DNA from 2 places in the Kitasatospora sp. NPDC059817 genome. Region 2 is predicted to be linked to the other one. Evidence: predicted binding sites of a transcription regulator. Region 2 holds the regulator's gene; the other holds the start of a gene.

Region 1 (3,405 bases), on a different contig from region 2:
AGGTGTGGAAGCCGTCGACCGCGCCCGGCCCGTCGTGGGCCACGGCGACCTTGAAGCCCTCCGCGCCCAGCCGGGCCGCGATCGACTCCGCGATCGTCGGCTCGTCCTCCACCACCAGCACTCTGCGTTGGCTGCTCACCGTGCCGCCGCTGTGGTTGTTGTCCTGCTGAAGTTCTGTCACGGTCACGCCACCGCCCCCAGGGCTGCGGGCCGGCCACCTGTGGGGATGGCGGGCTCCGCTCGTAGTCTTGTTCCGTCGTGGACTGTGCCGGGTCCGCCGTCCCGTCGTGCGTGCGGGTCGGCGGGCGGATTGTCGCCCGCCCACTTCTCCCGCGCACTTCGCAGCGTACGGACAGCGGATGCCTCCCGGCAGGTGGACCGGACGTTTCCGGCCCGTGGGCCGGCTGTCGGGCCGCCCTCGGAGCCCACTGCACGAGTGGGCACGGGCCGATACCTTACCCGGCGATTTTTCTCTGCGTAACGGTACGTATGCAGTCGAGTTGACGCCAAGTCGCCGGTCAGAGCCCCTGCCGGTGCGCCCGCCGGAAGAAGGTCTGGACCAATATCAGGAATCCGGTCGACCGGTTTCCTGACGGTCTTCACCGGCTTTTCTCAGATGCCTCTCAGAACCTCGACGTAACGTGGCCACGACAACGCCCCGCAGGGCGGGATCCGCGGCGCGCGCCGGTACGTTGGGCACCTGGTGAGGGGCCGGTGGCTGCCGGCGTGGAGCGGAGGGCGGCATGGCTGGACTGCGGCGAGGTGCCGGACGGGTCGGGGCGTCGCCCGCCGGCCCGCCGTACGGCATGCTCCGGCACGGTCTGCGCACCGGCGTCGTCGAGTGGCTGCTGGCGCGGGTGCCGACACCCCGGCGAAACCCCTTCACCCTCGGCTATCTCGCCGTGGTGGGCGCCACCACGACCTTTGCCAAACTCGCCGATCCGGAACTCGTGCAGCGGCTGCAGGAGGCCTCCAGTTCCGACGGCCACAACCTCCTGCAGCACCCCCTGCGCGCGCTGCTGCTCAGCGGTTTCTGGGTGGCCGGCGAGGTGTGGATGCCCTACCTGTGGGGATTCGCCGTCACCCTCGCGCCGCTGGAGCGCCGGATCGGTCCCGCCCGGGCGGCGGCGGTCTTCGCGATCGGGCACGTCACGGCCACGCTGCTGTCCCAGGGCGTGGTGATCACCGCGGTGGAGACCGGGCGGATGGAGACCGCGGCGCTGGACTACCTGGACATCGGCGTCAGCTACGGCGTGCTCACCTGCCTGGGTGCGGTGGCCGGGCTGCTGCCGTGGCGCGGGCGGCTGGTCGCGCTCGGCGGCGCCGGGCTGCTGATCGCCGAGCAGATCCTCACCGAGCGGGACCTGGTCACCGCCGTGGGGCACCCCGCCGCGGTGCTCACCGGGGTGGCGCTGTGGCGCTGGCTGCGCCGGGCCCAGGCCCGACGGCCGCGGCCGAAGCCGCGGACGCGCCGGGTCGAGGCGCCGGCCGCGGGCTCCTCGCCCGCGCCGGGCGGCGCTCCGGTCCTGGACGTGCGCTGACCCTTCCGGGTGCCGCTCCCGCGTGCTTTTGACGGCGCTTCCCGCGCCCTCCCCCCGTTCGCTCCGCACCCTCCTCCTGTTCGCTCACGGCGAACACCGCCCCGGGAACATCCGGCGCACGCCAGGCCTTAGTCAGGTCGACTCAACTTCACTGACTGGGGAGAGATCATGGCATCGACGTCCACACCGCTCACCCTGCCCGTGCTGCCGCTCGACGACGAGGTCGTCCTGCCGGGCATGGTCGTCCCGCTGGACCTCAAGGACACCGAGGTGCGCGCCGCGGTCGAGGCCGCCCGCGCGGCGGCCACCGGCACCGGCAAGCCGCAGGTCCTGCTGGTCCCGCGGGTGGACGGCTCGTACGCGGCGGTCGGCACCCTGGCCGCCGTCGAGCAGGTCGGCCGGCTGGCCGACGGGGAGCCGGCCGCGCTGGTGCGCGCCGTGCGCCGGGTCCGCATCGGGGCCGGCACCACCGGCCCCGGCGCCGCCCTCTGGGTGGAGACCACGCCCTTCCGGGAGTCCTCGGTGGACGCCCCGGCGGCCGGCCGGGCCGCCGAGCTGGTCAAGGAGTACAAGGCGCTGTCCACCCAGTGGCTGCGCAGGCGCGGCGCCTGGCAGATCGTCGACCGGGTGGCCCAGATCGAGGGCGTCGGCGAGCTCGCCGACAACATCGGCTACGCGCCCTTCGCCACCGCCGAGCAGAAGCTCAAGGTGCTGCTGGAGGCCGACCAGGTCGCCCGCCTGGAGTACGCGCTGACCCTGCTGCGCGACCACCTCGCCGAGGAGGAGGTCAACGACACCATCCGCAAGGACGTCGAGGAGGGCGTGGCCAAGCAGCAGAAGGAGTTCCTGCTCCGCCGCCAGCTGGAGGCCGTCCGCAAGGAACTGGCCGAGCTCAACGGCGACCCGGCCGACGAGGAGGGCGACTACCGCGCCCGGGTCGAGGCCGCCGACCTGCCCGAGAAGGTCCGCGACGCGGCCCTCAAGGAGGTCGACAAGCTGGAGCGGGCCTCCGAGCAGTCCCCCGAGGGCCCCTGGATCCGCACCTGGCTGGACACCGTCCTGGAGCTGCCCTGGAACGAGCGCACCGAGGACGCGTACGACATCGCCGGCGCCCGCGCCGTGCTGGACGCCGACCACGCCGGCCTCGCCGACGTGAAGGACCGCATCGTCGAGTACCTCGCGGTGCGCAAGCGCCGGGCCGACCAGGGGCTCGGGCTGGTCGGCGGCCGGCGCGGAGGCGCGGTGCTGGCACTCGTCGGCCCGCCCGGCGTCGGCAAGACGTCGCTCGGCGAGAGCGTGGCCCGCGCCATGGGCCGCACCTTCGTCCGGGTCGCGCTCGGCGGCGTCCGGGACGAGGCCGAGATCCGCGGCCACCGGCGCACCTACGTCGGCGCGCAGCCCGGCCGGCTCGTGCGGGCGATCAAGGAGGCCGGCTCGATGAACCCGGTCGTCCTGCTCGACGAGATCGACAAGGTCGGCTCCGACTACCGGGGCGACCCGGCCGCCGCCCTCCTGGAGGTGCTGGACCCGGCGCAGAACCACACCTTCCGGGACCACTACCTGGAGGTCGAGCTCGACCTCTCGGATGTCGTCTTCCTCGCCACCGCCAACGTGCTGGAGGCCATCCCCGAGGCGCTGCTCGACCGGATGGAGCTCGTCCGCCTCGACGGCTACACCGAGGACGAGAAGGTCGTCATCGCCCGCGACCACCTGCTCCCGCGCCAGCGCGAGAAGGCCGGACTGGGCGGCGAGCAGGTCAGCGTCGACGAGGCGGCGCTGCGCCGACTGGCCGGGGAGTACACCCGGGAGGCCGGCGTGCGGAACCTGGAGCGCTCGATCGCCCGGGTGCTGCGCAGGATCGCCG
Region 2 (3,405 bases):
CGGACAAGTCCGACGGTGGTTCGGACAGCTGACAACCTGTGACAGCTGACAACCAGTGCGCTGCGGAGTCGTACGCCGGCCAGAACGGCGGCCGACTCCGCAGCGCGCTGTCAACAGCGCCCGGTGGAGCGGCTGTTGACAGCGCAGCGAGGATGGACATCGGGAGGTGGCGGCAGCTATGAGCAAGCGCAGCGAGCGAATCGTTGAAAGGCGCGTGTTGCGCGGAGCGGCTGCCGAGCGGAGCGAGGTGGACGCATGAGTGGCAAGGACTACGTGGAGAAGGACTACTACAAGGTCCTCGGCGTGCCCAAGGACGCCACCGCCGCCGAGATCAAGAAGACCTACCGCAAGCTCGCGCGCGAGTTCCACCCGGACGCCAACAAGGGCGACGCCAAGGCCGAGGACCGCTTCAAGGACATCTCCGAGGCCTACGACGTCCTGTCCGACGAGAAGCGCCGCAAGGAGTACGACGAGGCCCGCAGCCTCTTCGCCAACGGCGGCTTCCGGGCCGGCGGCCCCGGCCAGGGCAACGGCAGCTACAGCTTCGACTTCGGCGACCTCTTCAGCGGCAGCCAGAACACCGGCAGCGGCGGGCTCGGCGACGTCTTCGGCGGACTCTTCAACCGCAGCGGCGGCCGGCAGGCCCAGCCCCGGCGCGGCGCCGACGTCGAGACCGAGGTGACCCTCGCCTTCGACGAGGCCGTCGACGGTGCGACCGTCCCGCTGCGGATGACCAGCCAGGCCCCCTGCCGCACCTGCAACGGCACCGGCGCCAAGTCCGGCACCACCCCGCGGGTCTGCCCGACCTGCGTCGGCGCCGGCACCGTCAGCCGCGGCCAGGGCGCGTTCGCGCTCTCCGAGCCGTGCAAGGACTGCCGCGGGCGAGGCATGATCGTCGACGACCCGTGCGTCGACTGCCACGGCAGCGGCCGGGCCAGCTCCGCCCACACCATGCAGGTCCGCATCCCGGCCGGCGTCCAGGACGCCCAGCGCATCCGGCTCAAGGGCAAGGGCGCCCAGGGCGAACGCGGCGGACAGCCCGGCGACCTCTACGTCACCGTGCACGTCGACCCGCACCCCGTCTTCGGGCGCAAGGGGGACAACCTCACCGTCACCGTCCCCGTCACCTTCCCCGAGGCCACCCTCGGCGCCACCATCGAGGTGCCCACGCTGAACGGGCCGGCCGTGAAGCTGAAGCTGCCCCCCGGCAGTGCCAACGGCCTCACCATGCGCGCCCGCGGCAAGGGCGCCACCCGCAAGGACGGCACCCGCGGCGACCTCCTCGTCACCGTCGAGGTCGTGGTGCCGCGGCACATCACCGGGGACGCGCTGAACGCCCTGGAGCAGTACCGCGAGGCCACCGCCTCCGACGACCCGCGAGCCGCCCTGTTCCGGGCGGCGAAGGGAGCGTGACGACCAGATGATCCCCAACAGTCCCATCGGCCCCGGCATCGGTGAAGGCCTGCCCGGCGTCGGCGTCGGCGACGGCCTGCCGGGCGACGGCCGCCGCACCCGGCGGCCCACCGCCCCGCCGCAGTACGTCCTCACCGAGGACACCCCGGTGTACGTCATCTCCGTCGCCGCCGAGCTCTCCGGCCTGCACCCGCAGACCCTCCGCCAGTACGACCGCCTCGGTCTGGTCAGCCCCGACCGCACCGCCGGCCGGGGCCGCCGCTACTCCGCGCGCGACATCCAGCAGTTGCGCGAGGTCCAGCGGCTCTCCCAGGACGAGGGCATCAACCTGGCCGGCATCAAGCGGATCATCGAGCTGGAGAACCAGGTCACCGCGCTCCAGTCCCGCATCGGCGAACTGGTCGACTCCCTCGACGGCGCCACCAGCGCCCTCCAGCAGCGCGAGGCCGCCGTCCACGCCTCCTACCGCCGCGACCTCGTCCCCTACCAGCCGCCCACCCAGTCCAGCGCCCTGGTCGTCTGGCGCCCCAAGCGCTGAGACTTGGCTGAACACCTCCGGCCGCCGGCTCCCCTCCGCCCGGGGGGTGCCGGCGGCTTGATCGTGGTGAGAGAGTGCTGTCGAACAAATCTGGCCGCCCTCACCGATGCCACCCGATCTGGCATGCTGCACTGCGATTCCGGTATTGGTGCCCGGCAGGTAGTGCAGACACGGCCACGGCAAGGAGCCCGCAGATGAGTGGACGAGAACAGCCCGGTACCGCCGCGATTGGGCCCTCCGTCCTCTCGAAGGAAGCGCGGGAGCTGTATCTGGCGGTCATCCGCGAGAACGGGCGGTTTCCGAAGGACTCCGACCTCGCCAAGGCGGGCGGGGCCCAGGAGGAGTTGGTGGCGATAGGCCTTCTGGTCGCCGACACCGACGAACCCGGTGTCCTCGTCGCGGTCGACCCTCAGCAGCTGTCCGAGAGCCTCTCCGTGACCTGGCAGCGCCAGGCACTCGACCTGCTCACCCGCGCGTCGGCCCTCGCCACCGATCTCCACGACCTGACGGCCGCCTACCACTCACCGGAGCAGGCCGGCGGCGCGATCGAGTACGTGCGGGGAAAGGTGCTGATCAACCAGCGGGTGCAGCAGATCGTCGCCAGCGCCTCGGAGGAGATCCTCGCCGCCCAACCCGGCGGGCCGCGCCCGTCCGAGGCGCTCACCGGCATCCTCGCCCGCGACCTCGAAGCCCTCCGCCTGGGCATCACGCTCAGGACGATCTACCACCCGAGCACCCGGTACCACGCTCCCACCAGGGAGTACGTGGCCACGATAACCAAGGCCGGCGGACGGTTCCGGACGCTGGAGGAGCCCTACACGCGATTGATCGTCATCGATCGCCGAATCGCGGTCATCCCCATCGCCGAGGACCTCAATCTGGCCGCCTTCGTGCACGATCGGGCCGTCATCAGCTACCTGATCAGCGAGATCTTCGAGCGGAACTGGAGCCGGGCGCTGGACTTCGACGGCGCGCGCGCCGTTCCGCAGCAGGTGGTCTCCGGGATGCGGCAGACGATCATCGACCTCATGCTCGAAGGCGTGAACCACCGGGTGATCGCCCGCAGACTCGGCATCAGCGAACGGACGCTCGCGCGGCACCTGGCCGAGATGCGCGACGAGCACAATGTCGAGTCGCTGTTCCAACTCGGGTACGCATTGGCCCGGAACAGCGTTCCGACCGACTCCGACAGCTATCACTGACCAAGCGTCGCGGCGGTCTCAGTTCCAGATCGTGTCATTGGCCAGCGCCATGGTCTGAGGCGCTGCCGCATCGTGGGAAACCCCGATGTTCCAGATCGTGTCGTCAGCCGGGCTCGAACCGCTCCCGATGAAAAGCGCCAGACCCACAACGACTGGAACCAGGACAAATCGCACCACCCGGCGTATCCGAGACATGGTGCCCCCTCTCTTTGTTTAAGACTTGGCGCGGGTACCCAGCCATTGTTTCGAACA

Evidence for each region. Region 2 encodes HspR, which represses chaperone genes until heat shock. Its sites were predicted from a motif close to TTGAGNNNNNNNNNCTCAA; they were not measured.
Region 1: a site for HspR is predicted at 1,669-1,687, ahead of lon (endopeptidase La). Genes of this name have one in related genera too.

The regions. Positions count from the first base shown of each region.
Region 1 is NZ_JBHWIR010000213.1:2,675-6,079, reverse strand. It holds gene ACFV61_RS30705 (response regulator transcription factor) at 1-181, opposite strand, end outside; gene ACFV61_RS30700 (rhomboid-like protein) at 744-1,541, shown strand; gene lon (endopeptidase La) at 1,710-3,405, shown strand, end outside.
Region 2 is NZ_JBHWIR010000004.1:14,767-18,171, forward strand. It holds gene grpE (nucleotide exchange factor GrpE) at 1-32, shown strand, start outside; gene dnaJ (molecular chaperone DnaJ) at 256-1,413, shown strand; gene ACFV61_RS01465 (heat shock protein transcriptional repressor HspR) at 1,421-1,951, shown strand; gene ACFV61_RS01470 (hypothetical protein) at 2,146-3,153, shown strand.